4 regions of the Mesorhizobium sp. M1088 genome follow, and region 2 is predicted to be linked to each of the others. Evidence: predicted binding sites of a transcription regulator. Region 2 holds the regulator's gene; each other region holds the start of a gene.
What was found. The regulator LexA, encoded in region 2, represses DNA repair genes until DNA is damaged. The targets are predictions, from matches to a motif close to TGTTCNNNNTGTGTTCNG.
Positions count from the first base shown of each region.

Region 1 (5,035 bases), on a different contig from region 2:
GTCGGATATCTGCTGGTTGGCGGCAAGCTTGTCGTTGCCGGCGCTGGCGACGTTGAGGATCTTGCCGCGCAGGGGCAGCACCGCCTGGCTGGCGCGGTCGCGCGCCTGCTTTGCCGAACCGCCGGCCGAATCGCCCTCGACGATGAACAACTCGGCACCGGCGGCGGCATTCTGCGTGCAGTCGGCGAGCTTGCCGGGCAGGCGCAGCTTGCGCACCGCACTCTTGCGCGACACTTCCTTTTCCTGGCGGCGGCGCACCCGCTCGTCGGCGCGCGCGATCACCCATTCGAGCAGTTTCGAAGCCTCCTGCGGATTGTCGGCCAGCCAGTGGTCGAACGGGTCGCGGATGGCGCTTTCGACGATGCGGATCGCCTCGATCGTCGCCAGCCTGTCCTTGGTCTGGCCGACGAATTCCGGTTCGCGGATGAACACCGACAGCATGCCCGCCGCCGAGATCATCACATCCTCGGAAGTGACGATCGAGGCGCGCTTGTTGCCGACCAGGTCGGCATAAGCGCGCAAGCCGCGCGTCAGGACGTTGCGGAAGCCGGCCTCATGCGTGCCGCCTTCGGCGGTCGGAATGGTGTTGCAATAGGAATTGATAAAACCGTCGCCGCCGAACCAGGTTACCGCCCATTCGAGCGAACCGTGGCCACCCTGCTTCTCGCTCTTACCGGCAAACATTTCACGGGTCACCTGGAATTCATCGCCGAGCGAGGCTTTCAGATAATCCTTGAGGCCGCCCGGAAAATGGAATTCTGCCTTGGCCGGCGTCGTATCCTTTTCCCTGATCAGCGACGGGTCGCAGGTCCAGCGGATTTCGACACCGCCGAACAGATAAGCCTTTGACCGCGCCATGCGGTAGAGCCGCGTCGGCTCGAAAGCAGCGCCCTTGCCGAAAATCTGCTCGTCTGGATGGAAGCGGATCTTCGTGCCGCGGCGGTTGTGCACCTCGCCGAGCTGCTCCAGGCCGGTCACAGGAATGCCGCGCGAGAACTTTTGCCGATAAAGTTTCCTTCCCAGCGCCACCTCGACCTCGAGATGGTCGGACAGCGCGTTGACCACGGAAACGCCGACACCGTGCAGGCCGCCGGACGTCTCGTAAACCTTGCTGTCGAACTTGCCGCCTGAATGTAGCGTCGTCATGATGAGTTCGAGCGCCGGCTTCTTGAATTTCGGGTGCGGATCGACCGGAATGCCGCGGCCGTTGTCGGTGACGGACAGGTATCCGTCGGCGGAAAGCTCGACATCGATGAAGGTCGCATGGCCGGCGACCGCCTCGTCCATCGAATTGTCGATGACCTCGGCGAACAGATGGTGCATCGCCTTGTCGTCGGTGCCGCCAATGTACATGCCCGGGCGGCGGCGCACCGGCTCCAGGCCCTCCAGCACTTCGATGTCGGCGGCACTATAGCTCTCGCTGGCGTCGCGGGCCGCCGGCCGCTTCGCCGCCTGCACGAGCGGGTCGGCCGGGCGCGCGGCGGCGCGAGCCGGTTGCGGCTGCTTGTCGAATTTGGCGAAAAGATCGTTATTGTCGTCCATGCCGGTCCTGGATTCCGATGCTGCGAATCACCACCCGATACTGCCACGCTTTTGGCGGGCAGGCGACGGAGGTTCCTGTTACGTTCGAGGATAGGGCTTCTTACTGCAAAACCATTCGACAACCAAGCGGCGGAAATGGGGTCGAGGGTGGAGCATCGACGCTTTGTAAACCCTGTCCGAAGGTTACGCCGCAAGATTGGCTGAAAAAACGGTATTTGCGGACTGTCGCTGACCTATAATGCAGCGAAACCCTCAAGAGGCTGTCGCTTAAGCATGTTGGATTACAGTTCGCTCCTGCTCGCGGCGGCGCTGTCGGGCACGTGCCTTAGCATCACCATGTTTGCGATCTGGTTCAGCGCGCCAAAGGCACGCTTTGTGCTGACGGTGGCCTGCGGCATTCTCGTGCTGGTCGCACATGTCGTGTTGTTCTGGCATTACACCAGGGATCCAAGCGCCTGGCTTTGCCAGATCGTGCTTGTGCTTCTCAGCCTCGGCTTCCTGATCATCTGCCTGTCGGCCATGCAATACCTCGGCATAGGCGACTACAGGCGAGCCATCTTGCCGACCTTGGTTGCGATGGCCGTTTGCGCGGGCGCGACGTATCTCGGGTTTGATGGTGTCGGCTTTATTGTCACCTACGCGACGGTAACGGCGCTGCTCTCGCTCATCGGGGCGATGTTCTGGATTGAGGGTGGTCACGATCGCCGGATATTGCTGGTCGTCTCGTTCCTGAGCGGCGTCTGTGCCCTGTCGTTCGGACTTTGCGGCGCGGTCCTGCTGGTCACGGGCCAATGGGTGCTCGGTGTAGCACCGGACAATTGGGCCGAGCGGGTGAATTCCGTCGTGGCCGTCGCCTGCATGACCGGGCTCGGCGCATTGACGCTCTCCCTGCACCATTTGCAGGCGCAGATCGAACTGAAGGCCGAGACGATGACCGATCCATTGACCGGGCTGATGAATCGGCGGGCGTTGACGGCACTCTACGGCGAGCGGGTCTTCGGTCCGTTCATGTCCGTTGCCATGTTCGACCTTGACCATTTCAAGAGGACGAACGACGTATTCGGTCACCCGGTCGGCGACCAGGTTCTGTGCCGCTTTGCCGCCGTCATCAGGAAATACGCCCGGACCGGCGTCGACGCCTTCCGGTTGGGCGGCGAGGAATTCGTGCTCGTCATGTCGCGGATGACGGAAGAGAAGGCCTATGACATTGCGAGCAAGATCAGCGTCGCCTTCGGCACGGAAGTCGTGGCCACCCAACTCGGTCCGTTGCGAAGCACAGTCAGCGGCGGCATCGGCTTTGGCGGAACAAACGGCACCGGTCTCGACGATGTGCTGGCCGAAGCCGACGCAGCACTCTATGCGGCAAAGCGCGCCGGGCGAAATCGCGTCGTCGTCCGGGACCGGGCGAGCAAGGCCGACGGGCCGGCCTTGCGTTCTGCCTGATTGAGGTTTCTATCTTCTTGTTAGACCCATGATCTTGTCCGAAAACCGGATTCCACTTTTCGGGATCATGATCTATTCCGCCGCACCCAGATATTCCGACAGCGGCGGGCAGGAGCAGACAAGGTTGCGGTCGCCGGCGACATTGTCGATGCGTGACACCGGCGGCCAGTACTTTGCTGCGGTGTCGGCATCGCCGGCTGGATAGGCTGCCTCCAGACGCGAATAGGGATGGGTCCACTGGCCGGCCAATGCCTCGGCGGCGGTGTGCGGCGCGTTGACCAGAGGATTGTCGCCCAACGGCCATTCGCCCTTCGCCACCTTGGCTGCCTCGCCGGCTATGGCGATCATCGCCTCGCAGAAACGATCCAGCTCGCGCTTGGGCTCGGACTCGGTCGGCTCGACCATCAGCGTGCCGGCCACCGGGAACGACATGGTCGGCGCGTGGAAGCCATAGTCGATCAGCCGCTTGGCGATATCGTCGACGCTGATGCCGGCGCTGTCCTTGAGCACGCGGGTGTCGAGGATGCATTCATGCGCGACGCGTCCGTTGCGCCCTTTGTAAAGCAGTGGGAAATGCTCGCCAAGCCGCGTCGCCACATAGTTGGCGGAGATGATCGCCGTCTCGGTCGCCTGCTTCAGGCCGGAAGCGCCCATCATGCGGATATACATCCAGGTGATCGGCAGGATGGAGGCACTGCCGAACGGTGCCGCCGCCACGGCATGGGCCGAGCCTTCGGTGACGTGGCCGGGCAGATATGGCTTCAGATGCGCCTTGACGCCGATCGGGCCGACGCCGGGGCCGCCGCCGCCATGCGGGATGCAGAAGGTCTTGTGCAGGTTCATGTGGCAGACATCGGCGCCGATATCGCCGGGACGGGCGAGGCCGACCAGCGCGTTGAGATTGGCGCCGTCGAAATAGACCTGGCCGCCATGGCTGTGGACGAGGGCACAAAGGTCGCGCGCGCCCTCCTCGAATACGCCATGCGTCGAAGGATAGGTGAACATCAGCGCCGCAAGGTTGTGCGCATGCTCGGCCGCCTTGGCCTGCAGGTCGACCATGTCGATATTGCCGTCCTCGGTGCAGCGCACGACGACGACGCTCATGCCGGCCATGGCAGCACTTGCCGGATTGGTGCCATGCGCCGAGGACGGGATCAGGCAGACGGTGCGATGGCCTTCGCCGCGCGACAGATGATAGCCGCGAATGGCGAGCAGCCCGGCATATTCGCCCTGGCTGCCGGCATTGGGCTGCAGGGTCACCGCGTCGAAGCCGGTGATCTCGGCCAGCCAGCCTTCCAGCTCGTCGATCATGGCGCGATAGCCTGTCGAATGGTTTGCCGGCGCGAAGGGATGCAGGTTGGCGACATCAGGCCAGCTCACCGGCATCATTTCGGCGGCGGCGTTGAGCTTCATGGTGCAGGAGCCGAGCGGGATCATAGCGCGGTCAAGCGCCAGGTCCTTGTCGGCCAGCCGGCGCAGGAAGCGCATCATGTCGGTTTCCGAGTGGTTTTCGCGGAAGACGGGCTGGGTGAGGAACTCCTTGCCGCGCGTTTTTCCGGGCATGGAACTGCCGGCGACAACGACGGCCTTAGCGCCGAAAAGTGCTGCGATTGCCTCCAGATCGGCTTCAGTGGAGGTCTCGTCGAAGCTGATGCCGACATGGTCGGCGTCGATGACGCGCAGCAGCCGGCTGGTCTTTTCTGCGGCGGCGGCAATCGCGCCGGCTCTGCCCTTCACTTCCACGGTCACAGTGTCGAAGCGGCTGTCGCCGAGCACCGAAACGCCCGCTGCCTTGAGGCCGGCAGCCAGGCGGTTGGCCAGCGTGTGGACGCGGCCGGCAATCGCCTGCAGCCCGGCAGGGCCATGCCAGATCGCATAGGCCGTCGCCATGTTGGCGAGCAGCGCCTGCGCGGTGCAGATGTTGGACGTCGCCTTGTCGCGGCGGATATGCTGTTCGCGTGTCTGCAAAGCGAGGCGATAACCAGGACGGCCCTTGCTATCCGTCGACTGGCCAACGAGCCGGCCGGGCATCAGCCGCGTCAGCCTGTCG
Region 1 is NZ_JAMYMO010000003.1:169,555-174,589, reverse strand. It holds gene parE (DNA topoisomerase IV subunit B) at 1-1,542, opposite strand, end outside; gene NKH49_RS05480 (GGDEF domain-containing protein) at 1,816-2,985, shown strand; gene gcvP (aminomethyl-transferring glycine dehydrogenase) at 3,058-5,035, opposite strand, start outside.
Region 1: a site for LexA is predicted at 1,613-1,630, ahead of parE (DNA topoisomerase IV subunit B). Genes of this name have one in related genera too.

Region 2 (5,035 bases):
CCCGACAGCTATGATTTCTCCTTCGACAGCTATTTCGCCGGTATCGGCGGCAGCGGCTTTTTTCTCGGCAATCCGAAAATCGTGTCGTCGGACAGCATGCCGCTTGCCGCGCAGCTTTCTTCCGCGATCGAAGACGCGCGTGAATCCATCGCCGACCATATCCGCAGCCGCATCGGCGGTGCCGAGGGCGAGATTGCTGCTGCGCTGATCGTCGGCGTGCGCGCCGGCATTCCCGAGGAGATCAACGAAGCGATGCGGCGCACCGGCATCTACCACATCATCTCCATCTCGGGGCTGCATATGGCGTTGGTCGCCGGCACCATCATGGCGCTGCTGCGGGGTGCCTTCGCGCTGTTTCCCGATTTCTCATCGCGACGGCCGGTCAAGAAATATGCCGCGGCCGCCGCGCTTTTTTCGATTGCGGCCTACCTCGTCTTTTCCGGCATTGTCGTGGCGGCCGAACGCAGCTTCATCATGCTGGCGGTGATGCTTATCGCCGTGCTGTTCGACCGGGCCGCGCTCACCATGCGCAACCTGGCGATCTCGGCCATCGCGGTCATCCTGGTGTCGCCGCACGAGGTGGTCGGTCCGAGTTTCCAGATGTCCTTCGCCGCGACGGCGGCCCTTGTCGGCGCCTATGCAGGCTGGTCCGATTACCGCGCCGGCAGGGCCACCACGCCGCCGCCGCGGCAGTCGCCGCTACGCTTTGCCACTCGAAAGGTCCTGCTGGGCATGTGCGGTCTGGCGATGACCTCGATCATTGCAGGGAGCGCCACGGCGCTTTTCGCCATATGGCATTTCCAGCGCGTGGCGCCGCTCAGCCTGTTCGCCAATCTGGCCATCATGCCCATCGTCTCACTGGTCGTCATGCCCTTCGCCGTTCTCAGCGCGCTGGCGATGCCGTTCGGTGCGGATGGCCCTTTTCTCTATGTCATGGGCAAGGGGCTGACGGCGATGATCGCCCTGTCCGGGTGGATCTCGGAGCGCTCGCCGATCGATGCGGTCGGGCTGATTTCGCTGAGATCCGTCCTTCTGGTGACGATCGCCCTCGTCATTGCCAGCATGGCGACGACGTGGTTGCGGCTGGCGGCACTTCCTTTTGCGCTCGCCGGCTTGCTGACGACAACGCAGACACGCATACCCGACGTATTGGTCTCGGAGGACGCACGGCTGGTCGCGCTGCCGATCGGCAGCGGTGAACTCGCGGTCAACCGGGCACGCCCGAATGAGTTCACCATCGACAACTGGAAACGCGCGCTCACATCAGAGGCTATCGTCACGCCGGAAACACCTGGAAAGAACGACCCGCAATTCGACATTGCCGATCCGGCCGACCTACCGCCGGGCATGCCGTTCATTTGCACGGACGGCCTCTGCCTTGCCAGGCATCCATCCGGCGCGATCATCGCGCAAGCCAAGGACCGCGATACTGCGCGGCCAGCCTGCGCCTTTGCCAGCTTGATCGTCATCGACGACGCCACCGCCCATAACCCCTGCTACTACGACCGGCTGGTCCTCGTCGTCACCAAACGGCAACTGGCGCGCGCGGGAAGTGCCGCCGTCTATTTCGATCCACAAGCGGCAACACGCGCCGAGATCCGCTTCGCCGTCGAAAAATCATACCGGCCCTGGCACGTGCAGCGGAAATTTTCACGCGCGGCACGGGGCCTGCCGCCATACCGCCGGGCCGACAACCCCAAAGCCGGCGCCAAGGGCGGAGCTCAGTAGCGGCGGATCAGTCCGACGAGCTTGCCCTGCACCTTGACCCTGTCTGGTCCGAAGATGCGCGTCTCGTAGGCCGGATTGGCGGCTTCCAGGGCGATCGAGGCGCCCTTGCGGCGGAACCGCTTCAGCGTCGCTTCCTCCTCGTCGACCAGTGCCACCACGATCTCACCGGGGCTCGCCGTATCGGCATTGCGGATGATCACCGTGTCGCCGTCGAAAATGCCGGCCTCGATCATCGAATCGCCTTTGACCTCGAGCGCATAATGCTCGCCGCCCATGATCATATCCGGCGGCACCGAAATCGAATGCGTCTGGTGCTGGATGGCGTCGATCGGCACACCGGCAGCGATGCGGCCCATCACCGGGATCGAAACGGCGGCGACGACATCGTCGTCATTTCCGGCTGCGGGCACGCGCGACGATGTCGGCTTGCCTTGCCGAGGGGCGCCTTGCCCAAGACTACCCTGGATGACACTCGGCGAGAACTTGCGTGCCGCATTGAGGCCGGGGGCGATCGAGTCAGGCAGGCGTAGCACCTCCAGCGCACGGGCCCGGTTGGGCAAACGGCGAATGAAGCCGCGCTCCTCCAGCGCCGTAATCAGCCGGTGGATTCCGGATTTGGAAGCCAGGTCGAGCGCTTCCTTCATCTCGTCGAATGAAGGCGGGATACCGCTTTCCTTCAACCTTTCGTGGATGAACATAAGCAGTTCGTGTTGTTTGCGTGTCAGCATAGCGACCCCCAACAGAATCAGAAAAACAAACCCAGAACAAACACTATCTGTTCCAGTTGTGTTCCGCAACTGTTTAAAGTTTAATGAATGCGTTAAGGCTCGGGAAACAAACGACGTCCCCTACCGGCGTACCGCATTTTCACCGCCGCGAGCCTCATCGCCTTGATTCTGCTTTCGTTTGCGCCCTTCTGGCCTCCTAGAAGGCGGCACTGGCATCGGCCGTCGGTCGGCAAAAGGCACGGAATTGAACCCGTATCGACTGTGCGGTTTGGTCAATGCACCGTGAACGAAACGAACTCAAAACGCCAACCTCGGGTTAAGTCCCGGTTTCCACCGCCTGGTCAGGCTGCTTCTCGCCGGTGGAGCCTTGCTGCGCGCAACCAAGTAATGGAAGAACAGTCGATGCGTGTCCGGCGTTGCGTTGGATCTTGGGGGAGCAGACAAATCATGACAGGAATTCCCGATCTCGTGGCCATAAAGGCGATGGATGCCGCGGATCCGCTGCGCGCGATGCGCGACCGCTTTGTGTTGCCGCAAGGAGTGATCTATCTCGACGGCAATTCGCTAGGAGCTGCTTCACGTGCCGCTTTCGATGAACTGCACAAGGCCGCGACCGAAGAATGGTCGCATGATCTCATCCGCGCATGGAACACGGCCGGCTGGTTCAACATGCCGCTTGAACTTGGCGACCAGCTCGGGCGCCTGATCGGGGCCGCGGCCGGCCAGACAGTGGTCTGCGACACGACATCGGTCAATATCTACAAGCTGCTGCACGCCGCCATGGCCATGCGACCGGAGCGGCAGGTCATCGTCGCCGAGGGCGATAGTTTTCCGACGGACCTCTACATGGCCGAGGGTGTGGTTTCGACGCGAAAAGATACGCTGCTGCGCCTCTCGGGAGTCGACGCGCCGACCATCGAAGAGCTGATCGACGAACGCACCGCTGTGGTGCTGGTCAACCACGTCAACTATAAGTCGGGCGAACTGCGCGACATGCCGGCGCTGACGCGCAGGGCTCAGGAAGCCGGGGCGATGATCGTCTGGGATCTCTGCCACACCGCCGGCGCGATGCCAGTCGAACTCGACAAGGCAAACGCCGATTTTGCCGTTGGCTGCACCTACAAATATCTGAATGGCGGCCCGGGCGCGCCTGCCTTCATCTATGCGGCTGAGCGGCATCTTTCCGACATCCAGCAGCCGCTCACCGGCTGGTGGGGCCATGCACGGCCCTTCGCCTTCGAGCCAGGCTATGCGGCCGGCACCGGCATCCGCCGGTTTCTGTGCGGCACGCAGCCGGTCTTGTCGATGCGCACGCTGAAGGGCGCGCTCGACATCTGGAACGATGTCGACATGACGGCGGTGCGCAAGAAGAGCATCGCGCTGGCGGATCTGTTCATCGAGCTTGTCGAGGCAAAGTGCGGCACTTACGGGCTCACGCTCGAAAGCACGCGCGATGGGGAAAAACGCGGCAGCCAGATTTCATTCATGCATGAGCATGGCTACCAGGTCATGCGCGCGCTGATCGAACGTGGCGTGATCGGCGATTTTCGCGCGCCATCGACCATGCGCTTCGGCTTCACCCCGCTCTATGTCGGCTATGCCGATGTCTGGCAGGCCGCCAAAGTGCTTGAGGACATCCTGCACACCGGTGCGTGGAAGGATGCGCGCTTCGCCATCAAAGCAGCTGTCACTTGAGATTGATGCGAGAGCTGGAATCGTGAGGCTGGCGACGACGCGCCGCGCGATGCTTACGGCTACGCTGCAGGGCCATATGCCAGGGAGGGCGCAGGGTGTTCGAACGTCACATTGCCGATTGGGACAACGCCTATGCCAACAGCGCCAACATAGCCGGCAGCGATCGCTGGCCGGCGGCCTGGATCGAGCCCGCGCGGGTTTTCCGCGACGTGCTTTCGACCGAGGGCAGGGCGCGGCTCGACATGGCCTATGGCGACAATCCACGCAACCGGCTCGATCTTTTCCTGCCGGCCATCAAGCCCAAGGGACTCGTGGTGTTCGTTCATGGCGGCTACTGGATGGAATTCGACAAGAATTTCTGGTCGCATCTTGCCGCTGGCCCTGTTGATCGCGGCTATGCGGTGGCGATGCCGTCCTACACGCTCTGTCCGCAGATACGCATTGGCGGCATCGTCAAGGAAGTCGGCGCGGCGATCGGCAAGGCGGCGGCGATCGTTGCAGGGCCGCTGATGCTGACCGGGCACTCGGCCGGCGGCCATCTTGTTAGCCGGATGGTTACGGCGACGACGCCGCTGGCGCCCGAAGTCGTCCGGCGCGTTCGTCATGTAGTGTCGATCTCGGGGGTGCACGATTTGCGCCCGATCATGCGCACCGGCATGAACGAGACGCTGGCGATCGATGAGGCCGAGGCGCAGGCCGAAAGCCCGGTGCTGCTGCGCCCGATGGACAAGGCCCGCCTGACCTGCTGGGCCGGCGGCGGCGAGCGCGCTGAATTCCTGCGTCAGAGCGCGTTGCTGGCCAACATCTGGATCGGCCTGGGTACCGCGACCAGCTCGGTGGTCGAGCCTGACCGGCATCATTTCAACATCATCGACGGTTTGGCC
Region 2 is NZ_JAMYMO010000016.1:15,429-20,463, forward strand. It holds gene NKH49_RS19265 (ComEC/Rec2 family competence protein) at 1-1,728, shown strand, start outside; gene lexA (transcriptional repressor LexA) at 1,722-2,456, opposite strand; gene kynU (kynureninase) at 2,904-4,151, shown strand; gene NKH49_RS19280 (hormone-sensitive lipase) at 4,247-5,035, shown strand, end outside.

Region 3 (5,035 bases), on a different contig from region 2:
GCATCAAACAGATCGAAGCCGATCTCGGTCCCGTCTCGGTGCTGGTCAACAATGCCGGCATCACTCGCGACGCGATGTTCCACAAGATGACGCGCGAGCAATGGAAAGAGGTCCTCGACACCAACCTTTCCGGCGTCTTCAACATGACGCATCCATTGTGGGGCGGCATGCGCGACCGCAAGTTCGGTCGCATCATCACCATCTCCTCGATCAACGGCCAGAAAGGCCAGGTCGGCCAGGTCAATTATTCGGCCTCGAAGGCCGGCGATATCGGCTTCACCAAGGCACTGGCCCAGGAAGGCGCGCGCGCCGGCATCACCGTCAACGTCATTTGCCCCGGCTACATCGCCACCGAGATGGTCAAGGCAATGGACGAGAAGGTCCTCAACGAGCGCGTCATCCCGCACATCCCGGTCGGCCGTCTCGGCGAGCCGGAGGAGATCGCGCGCTGCGTCGTCTTCCTCGCTTCCGACGATGCCGGTTTCATCACCGGCTCGACCATATCAGCCAATGGCGGCCAGTACGTCGCCTGATCGTTTGTCTTTACGTTGAGACAGATCCTCGCTTGGACGAACGGGCCTGCAAAACGGCCCGTTTCTATAGCGGTCTTCCCGTTGCAAGATCTCGATGCAGCACGCTGCCCCAATCCGGCACGCAAAGGTTAACGGCAAACTCGCAGCTTGTGCAAAAGCCGCCCGGCAGCCTGTGGATTCTCGGTGGAAAAGCTGTTCACGACACAACATGTTGCGGTGAACAAACCAAGAAACTTCAGCTATCGCTGATTCGTCGCCGATTCGTTCCGGCTTTGAGCGGAGCGTTAACGGCGAGAGCTGAAAACACCCGCGAAATGATTAAAGCGCATTAGGAAACATCAATAATTTCATAATGTTGTGCGAAGCAGGTGGCCAGCCACGACCATTCACCGGCAAAGGTTAACCGCAGTGCTCGCTTGGATGCCGCTTGCATAAATCGGGCCAGTTTCCGTGATTCAGCATGTGGTGAGGTATGTCGACAGAAAACCCAGATGTAGCCGTGAACAAACCCTGAATCAGCGCGAGTCAGTGATTCGTCGCTGATTCGTTCCAGACTCGTTCCAACTGTTAATCGGGAACAGATTTTCTGGCTTCGAACCAACCAATCGGCCTGCCCTCGGCATATTCCGCTTTCGCTTCGCGCCCGAAATCCCTATGTGTCGCCTGTCATACGCGGCCAATATGGGCGCGCTCCCGACAATGCGAGGCAGAGAGCCTTATTTCCAGGCCGATGAACATCCATCCGAAACATACTGAACCGCTGATCCTGTCGGGTCGAGACGTGACGGCCGTGCTCGGCCCGACCAACACCGGCAAGACCCATCTCGCCATCGAACGCATGGTGGCGCACGAAAGCGGCGTCATCGGCCTGCCGCTCAGGCTGCTTGCCCGCGAGGTCTATACGCGCGTCTGCGAGAAGGTCGGCGCCCATAAGGTGGCGCTCATCACCGGCGAGGAAAAGATCCAGCCGGCGGGCGCGAAATACTCGGTCTGCACCGTGGAAGCGATGCCGCGCGAGACCGACGCCGCCTTCGTTGCCATCGACGAGGTCCAGCTCGCCGGCGATCTCGAACGCGGCCACATCTTCACCGATCGCATCCTGCATCTGCGCGGCCGCCAGGAGACGCTGCTGCTGGGCGCGGCCACCATGCACGGCATTCTGCAGCGCCTGCTGCGGGGCGTGTCGGTGGTGACGCGACCACGCCTCTCGCATCTTGCCTATGTCGGTTCGAAGAAGCTGACCCGCCTGCCGCGGCGCACGGCGATCGTCGCCTTCTCGGCCGACGAGGTCTATGCCATCGCCGAGCTGATCCGCCGCCAGCAGGGCGGTGCCGCCGTCGTGCTCGGCGCACTCAGCCCGCGCACCCGCAACGCCCAGGTGGCGCTGTTCCAGTCGGGCGACGTCGACTACCTCGTCGCCACCGACGCCATCGGCATGGGCCTCAACCTCGACCTCGACCACGTCGCCTTCGCCCAGAACCGCAAATTCGACGGCTACCAGTACCGCAACCTGACGGCGGCCGAGCTCGGCCAGATTGCCGGCCGCGCCGGCCGGCATCTGCGCGACGGCACCTTCGGCGTCACCGGCCAGGTCGATCCGCTGGATGATGAACTGGTCAACAAAATCGAGGCGCATGATTTCGACCCGGTGAAAGTACTGCAGTGGCGCACCGCGCATTGCGATTTCGCCAACCTTGATGCGCTGAAGCGCTCGATTGAGACCAACGCTCCGGTCGAAGGCCTGACGCGCGCGCTGCCGGCAGTAGACGCGCAGGCGCTCGAGCATCTGTCGCGCGACGAGGACGTCCGGGCACTCACCACCGATGCCAGGCGCGTGGCGCTGCTGTGGGAAGCCTGCGCGCTGCCCGACTACAGGAAGATCGCGCCGGCCCAGCACGCCGACTTGATCGCCTCCATCTACATGGACCTTGCCAGGCATGGCCATGTCGACGAGAACTACATGGCCGAGCAAGTGCGCCGTGCCGACACAACCGAAGGCGACATCGACACGCTGTCGCACAGGATTGCCCAGATCCGCACATGGACCTTCGTTTCCAACCGGCCCGGCTGGCTGGCCGATCGGGCACACTGGCAGGAAAAGACGCGCGAAATCGAAGACAGATTGTCGGATGCGCTGCATGAGCGGTTGACGAAACGTTTTGTAGACCGCAGGACTTCCGTCCTCATGCGGCGCCTTAGAGAAAACACGATGCCTGAAGCCGAAATCAGCCCAACCGGAACCGTCCTCGTCGAAGGCCATCACGTCGGCGAGTTGCAAGGTTTCCGCTTCACCGCCGACCAGAGCGCCGGCGGCGAAGACGCCAAGGCGGTGCGGGCGGCGGCGCAGAAGGCGCTTGCCGCCGAGTTCGAGGCGCGGGCCGAGCGCTTCGGCGCCTCGGCCAATGGCGACATCGCGCTGGGTTCGGATGGCACGCTGCGCTGGATCGGCGCGCCGATCGGCACGCTGGTCGCCGGCGAAGACGCTTTGAAGCCGCGTCTGGTTCTGCTGGCCGACGAGCAACTCACCGGCCCGGCACGCGACAAGGTTGCGGCGCGCGCCGAGCGCTTCGTAAACTTCCAGATCGAATCCCTGCTGAAGCCGCTGGTCGATCTCAAGAATGCCGAGCAGATCACCGGCATCGGCCGCGGCATCGCTTTCCAGCTTGTCGAGCATTTCGGCCTCATCAACCGTCGCGACATCGCCGACGAGATGAAGTCGCTCGACCAGGAAGGCCGCGCGGCGCTTCGCCGTCTCGGCGTGCGCTTCGGCGCCTACCATGTCTTCGTGCCGGCGCTGATCAAACCGGCGCCGGCCGGGCTGATAACGCTGCTGTGGGCGCTGAGAAACGACGGCAAGGACAAGCCCGGCTTCGGCGATGTCGTTCACGCACTGGCCTCCGGCCGCACCTCGGTGGTCATCGATCCGACCTTCGACAAGACCTTCTACAAGCTTGCCGGCTACCGCAATCTTGGCCGGCGTGCTGTACGCGTCGATATTCTCGAACGGCTGGCCGACCTGATCCGGCCGGCGACCAACTGGAAGCCGGGCCTCGGCCCTCGCCCCGACGGCGCCTATGACGGCCAGTCCTTCATGGTGACGCCGCCGATGATGTCGATTCTCGGCGCCACCGCCGACGACATGGAAGAAATCCTGAAGGGACTCGGCTATCGCGCCGATGCCAAACCGGCGGCCGAGGTCAAGGCGCGGCTCGAAGCACAGGACAATGCCGCGCGTGAAGCTGCCGCTGCAAAGCAGGCGGCGGAAGAGACTGCGCGCGTCGAGCAGGCGAGGATGGCGGAAGCATCTGCCGCGGCAGAGCCGCCGGCGGAGGCTTCGGAACCTGTGTCGGATGCGGCTCCTGTTGCGGAGGCGGCGGCCGAAGCTGTGACCGAAGCGACGGCAGAGCCTGTCGCGGAAGCTCCAGCCCCTGAAGCTGCGGCAGAAGTCACGCAAGAGACCCGGCCCGCCGCGGAGGCGACTGCTGAAGCGCCTGCGGAACCAGCGGCCGAGCCAAGGGCGGAACTTGGGGCGGAAACTGAGGCTGCGGCACCGGCAGAGCCGCCGGTTTCCGACACTACGGAAGCATCGCCGGCCGAACCTGCAGCGACGGCAGGAGCCATCGCCGGCGAAGCTGCTCCAGAAGCCGAGGAGCCAAAACCCATCCTGTTGTGGCGGCAGGGTCGTTTCGACCAGCGCCCGCGTCATCGCCAGCATGACAACCGCCCCCGGGACAATCATCGGGACAATCGCGCGCGCAGTGGTCAAGCTGCGCCGGACAGCCGCAGCGATGCGCCGGTAGATGCCGGCGGGCAAGCGACGCCGGGCGACCGGCCCGCCCGTCAGGGGCGCCACGACCAGCGCGACGGCGCCGGCAAGCCGCGCTTCGATCGCAGCAAGTTCAAGCCCAGGCCGCAAGGCGAGGCGGTAGAGCAGCGCGCCGGCAAGCCGCAAGGTGAACGCCCGGACCGGCGCGAAAACCGGCCCGACTGGAAGGCTGGCCGGCAGGACGGCAAAGGCGGCGCCCAAGGCGCAAAACCCGCCTTCCAGCCAAAGCCGCGTGAGGAACGCCCGGTCCGCTTCGACCCGGACTCGCCCTTCGCCAAGCTCGCCGCGTTGCGCGACCAGCTGAAGAAGTAAGCTGCTCGTCCAATGGTCACTGATGCCCGCCAGCGCATCGACAAGTGGTTGTTCTTCTCGCGCGCGGTAAAATCGCGCACGCTGGCAGCCAAGCTGGTCGTCGCCGGACGCGTCCGCATCAATCGCGACAAAGCAGCGCAGGCCTCCGACACGGTCCGGCCGGGCGACGTTTTGACCATCACGCTGGAGCGGCGGATCTTCGTCTGGAAGGTCCTTGGCACCGGCGTACGGCGTGGCCCGCCCGAAGAGGCCCGCCTGCTCTACGAGGACATGTCGCCGCCCCCCGCGCCCAAGGGCGAGGCGCTTCCGGATGCGGTGCCGCCGTTGCGCGAGGCCGGCAGCGGTCGCCCGACGAAGAAGGAAC
Region 3 is NZ_JAMYMO010000005.1:266,957-271,991, reverse strand. It holds gene phbB (acetoacetyl-CoA reductase) at 1-533, shown strand, start outside; gene NKH49_RS09410 (helicase-related protein) at 1,264-4,671, shown strand; gene NKH49_RS09405 (RNA-binding S4 domain-containing protein) at 4,684-5,035, shown strand, end outside.
Region 3: a site for LexA is predicted at 1,079-1,096, ahead of NKH49_RS09410 (helicase-related protein). Genes of this name have one in related genera too.

Region 4 (5,035 bases), on a different contig from region 2:
GCGGCCGGCCTCGTCCATCCCCGCCACCGGCCAAAGGCCTTCGGCCATCGCCCTCGTCTCGAACGAGAAGTCGGGTTTCTCGACGATTTCGAAGAGAAGCGGAGAATCGGAACGTGGGCGAGCCATGGTGCGGCGAGGTTCGCATCGGCTCCGATTCTCCGCAAGTCCCTCCGGGTCGGGCGGGGCACCGGACCAGGAGGGGCTACCGTCTGCAAGCCCGGGGACAGGACAGGCCGGACGGGATTTTTTGCCCGTTGCCGGCCGTTTCAACCGGCTGGCGCGAGACGCTTTGTCACAGCAGCATCAGCTGCTCCGTAGCCTTGGCGGCGGGGACGAACTGGTCGGTCCTGAGCGAGCGCCGCTCGGCGTTGAGGCCGAGCCGTTTGGCAGCTATCTCGAAACGCCGGCCGATCTGCCAGGCATAGGGACCGGAGCCTTTCATGCGCTTGCCCCATTCCGAATCGTAGTCCTTGCCGTCGCGCATCGAACGGATCAGCGACATGACGTGGCGATAGCGGTCGGGATAGTGGCGCAGCAGCCAGTCCTTGAAGATCGGCGCGACCTCCAGCGGCAGGCGCAGCAGCACATAGCCGGCCTCGCGCGCGCCCGCTGCCTGCGCCGAATCGAGGATGCGCTCCATCTCCGGGTCGGTCAGTCCGGGGATGATCGGCGCGACCATCACCGAGGCCGGAATGCCGGCGTCCGAAAGCTGCCTGATCGCCTCCAGCCGCTTGGTCGGCGTCGACGCTCGCGGCTCCATCGTTCTGGCCAGCATCCTGTCCAATGTCGTCACCGACAATGCCACCTTGGCCAGCCCGCGTTCGGCCATGCGTGACAGAATGTCGATATCGCGTGTCACCAGCGCCGATTTGGTGACGATGCCGACCGGATGCCCGCGCGCCTCCAGCACTTCGAGGATCTCGCGCATGATCCGGTATTGCTTCTCGATCGGCTGATAAGGATCGGTATTGGTGCCGATGGCGATGGTGCGCGGCTGGTAATTATCCCTGGACAATTCCTTGTCGAGCAGCCGCGCCGCATCCGGCTTGGCAAACAGCTTCGATTCGAAATCCAGCCCCGGCGACAGGCCCATGAAGCTGTGCGTCGGCCGCGCGAAACAATAGACGCAGCCATGTTCGCAGCCGCGATAGGGATTGATCGAGCGGTCGAAGGAGATGTCGGGCGATTCGTTGCGCGTGATGATGGTGCGCGGCTTCTCGACCTGTACCTCGGTCCTGAACGGCGGCAGCTCCTCCAGCGAATTCCAGCCATCGTCGAACACATGCCTGCTGACCGGCTCGAAACGGCCGGACGGATTGATGCCCGCCGACCTGCCGCGATTGCGGTCGGGACGGACGCGCATGCCGCTCTGCTCGATCATCGCATTCGCCATCTCGGCCCTGCCAGCGCCGAAGGCTGCAATATCGGCACGCACGATCTGTTCCATCTTGGCCCTTTCCCAGGGACTGTCCGCCCGCTGTCGAATCGCTCTGCTCATGAATGTATTCCTATCGCATCGATGAGAACAAAGCAAGAACTTTCTCGCGGTGCGCCGCAAAAACTGGCGCTGCCCACCGCTTTCCGCTATTCGGCTAAACATGCTCAGCGTCCTGATCGAAACCCTGAATGACGAGGAGGGCCTTGCCCGCACGCTCGCCTCGCTGATCGGCGGCGCGGTCGAAGGCGTGGTGCGCGACGTTCTCGTCTGCGACACCGGCTCGACCGATCAGACGCACCGCGTCGCCGAACATGCCGGCTGCCACTATGTCAGCGGCGGCATCGCCGCCGGCATCAGGCAGGCCAAGGGCGACTGGCTGCTCTTGCTGGAACCGGGCGCGCGGCTGGGAGAGGGCTGGATCGACGAGGTCGTCGCCCATACCGCCAGGCAAACCATGGCGGCGCGGTTCTCGCGGGCACGCGGCAGCCGCACGCCATTCCTGTCGCGCGTCTTTGCCGGAAATCGCGCTCTCGCCGAAGGCTTGGTGATCAGCAAGCGTCAGGCCGCGGCGCTGTCGAAGAACGCCCGCAGCGCCGAAGCGATCGCCCGCGGCCTGGCGACCAGGAGGCTCCACGCCGAGATCTGGGTCGCGCCGCGGAAGTGACGGCTTACCGTCCCGGTTATGGGAACTCCGCCCAAGCACATTTTCTGGCGGGTCGTCGTTTATTGTGCATTGCACAAAATCTGGCCGGGGGTTACCATTCCCGGCGATATGGGCGAATAGGGTTTGGGGTGTGCCGGAGCGGCGACGACTAACGTCGATGCTGTTCCCTCGACATTTTGAGGACCCCGATGACCCTTTCAAGCCCTGACAAGTCCGGCGCTGCAAGCCTCGAGGCGATCGCACGAAACGGCGGCACGCTGCGCCGCATCGCCGCCCGCATCCCGACCTATCTTTCCGACCTTCGCGAGAATCCGGCATGGCTGCCGATGTTCATGCTGGCCCGCACCATGCCGGCGCGGCGCCTGCACTGGCGCGGTGCAAAGCCCGTTCCGCCGGCGCGCAATGTCGGTGAAACGATGTTCGCCGGCGTCGATCGCGATGCCGTCGTCGGCGCGCTGCGGACGGAGGGGCTCTATTCGGGCCTGATGCTGCCGGCCGCCATCCATGAGGAGATTGTCCGCTTCGCCGAGCGCACGCCATGCTTCGGCAATTTCGACCGTCGGCTGGAATTCCTGCCCGAAAAACACGCCGATGCCGAAAAGCATTTCGGCCGCCCGCTGCTCAGCGGTCACTATTTCGAACGGGTCCTCGACTGCAACGCTGCGGTCGCCGTGCAGCGCGATCCGCTGCTTCTCGATATCGCAGCGCACTATCTCGGCAGCCAGGCCAAGCTGATCACCACCCGCGTCTGGTGGAGCTTTCCGACCGGTGGCGTCTCGGACGCCGACAAGAACATGGCCTCGCTCGGCAAATACCATTTCGACCTCGACGACTGGCGCATGCTGAAGTTCTTTTTCTACCTGGTGCCGGTCGACGCCGACACTGGGCCGCATGTCTATGTCCGCGGCTCCCACAACCGCCGCATCCTGAAGCATCAGCTGACGCTGCTGGTAGGCCATTCGGCGGAAGAGGTGCTGGGCGTCTACGGCGAGCAGAGCCCGGTCACGCTGACCGGGCCGGCCGGCCTCGGCTTTGTCGAGGATCCGTTCGGCTTCCATATGGGCACCGTGCCGACGCGCACGCCGCGGCTGATGATGGAAGTCGGCTTCGGCGTCTCGCCGCCGTCGCGCCGGCGTTTTCACGGCGAGCCGGTCATTCGCTAAACCAAGGTCGCTTGGCTGATACCCCGGTTCGTCTCAGCCGCGCCGCAAATGCTCGTCCAGCCGCGGCATGATCTCGACGAAGTTGCAGGGCATGTGCCGGTAGTCGAGCTGCGGCTTCAAGATGCCGTCCCAGGCGTCCTTGCAGGCGCCGGGCGAGCCCGGCAGCACGAAGACGAAGGTGGCATTGACGACGCCGCCGGTTGCCCGGCTCTGGATCGTCGAAGTGCCGATCTTGTCGTAGGAGATGCGGTGGAACACTTCGGAAAAGCCGTTCATGCGCTTTTCGAAGATCGGCTCCAGCGCTTCCGGCGTCACGTCGCGGCCGGTGAAGCCGGTGCCGCCGGTGGTGATGACGACATCGATCGCATCGTCCTTCGACCAGCCCAGGACCTTGTCGCGGATCTTGTCGCGGTCGTCGGTAACGATGTCGCGGGCGGCCAGGACATGGCCGGCCTCGGCAATGCGGTCGGCCAGCGTCTGCCCGGATTTGTCGTCGGCGAGGCTGCGCGTATCGGAAACGGTCAGTACCGCGATGCGCACGGGAACGAAGGGGCGGCTCTCGTCAATCCTGGCCATGGGCGTCAGCCTCCGATGTCACGCTTCGCGTCGCCGCGACAAACCAGTCGGGATGGCGGCCGCGGATATCGACGGCCGCGCGCTTGGCCACATTGCCGGTCTCGAACAGCCCGAAGCAGGTGGCGCCGGAGCCGGACATCCTGGCAAAACCGGCTCCGGCCTTGTTGAGCACGGAAAGCGCCTTGCCGATGGCGGGCTGGATTGCGCGCGCCGCAGGCTCGAGATCGTTGCGGGTGATCTCCAGCCAGTTGCGGATACTGTGGAAGTCGAGGCTGCGCGGCAGCGGCGGCAGTCCCGCATTGTCGCGGCGGCCAAGCGCCTCGAACACGTCGGCCGTCGAGACGGCAGTGCCGGGATTGACGAGCACCAGACCCAGCGCCGGGAAACCCGGCACGAGCGTCAGCTCGTCGCCGATGCCGCGGGCTATCAGCGGTCTGGCTGCGAGGCACATCGGCACGTCGGCGCCGAGCGACAGGCCGATCCGCGCCAGTTCGGCATCGCCGATGTCGAGCCTCCAGGTCTGGACCAGGGCGCGCAGCACAGCCGCCGCATCGCTCGACCCGCCGCCGACACCGGACGCGACCGGCAGGTTCTTTTCGAGCCTGATGGCGACAGCCGGTGCGTGCTTGGGACCGGCCTCGCGCCGCAGTGCATCGCGCGCTCTCACCACCAGATTATTGTCGTCGACCGGCACCGCGGAGGCGTATTTGCCGGACACGGAAAACCCATCGCTGTCGGCAAGTTCCGTTTCGATGCGGTCGCCGAAGCGCGTGAACACAGCCAGGCTTTCGATCGTGTGATAGCCGTCGGCACGCTGGCCGGTGACGTGCAGCGCGAGATTTATCTTGGCGTGCGCATGCGACACCCGGATGCTGGCCTCGGCGTTCACTGGCTCGGCCGCGAGGGGTACGACGGTCAATCCTTGGCCAGACGGTATTCGCCGGTCTTCGGGTCCTTGACCAATGTTCCCATCGTACCGTTGGCGGCCTGCTTTTCGGTACGCCGCACCCTGGCGGTCACACGCTCGGCTTCCCTGACGAAGGAGCGGTAGCCGAAATAGGCGGCAATGCCGACGACGGCGAAGAAAATGATCTGCGGCATGTCAAACTCCTCCCTCGCAAGGCCGGCAAGGCCGCCGGTCGGGTCGGTTGATGATTTATGCTAGACGCTTTCACCGGCTTTTCAAAGCCCGAA
Region 4 is NZ_JAMYMO010000001.1:321,446-326,480, forward strand. It holds gene rnhB (ribonuclease HII) at 1-126, opposite strand, end outside; gene NKH49_RS01670 (PA0069 family radical SAM protein) at 293-1,447, opposite strand; gene NKH49_RS01675 (glycosyltransferase) at 1,599-2,102, shown strand; gene NKH49_RS01680 (phytanoyl-CoA dioxygenase family protein) at 2,291-3,265, shown strand; gene moaB (molybdenum cofactor biosynthesis protein B) at 3,299-3,841, opposite strand; gene NKH49_RS01690 (4-(cytidine 5'-diphospho)-2-C-methyl-D-erythritol kinase) at 3,828-4,730, opposite strand; gene NKH49_RS01695 (hypothetical protein) at 4,757-4,942, opposite strand; gene NKH49_RS01700 (S49 family peptidase) at 5,024-5,035, opposite strand, start outside.
Region 4: a site for LexA is predicted at 1,522-1,539, ahead of NKH49_RS01670 (PA0069 family radical SAM protein). Genes of this name have one in related genera too.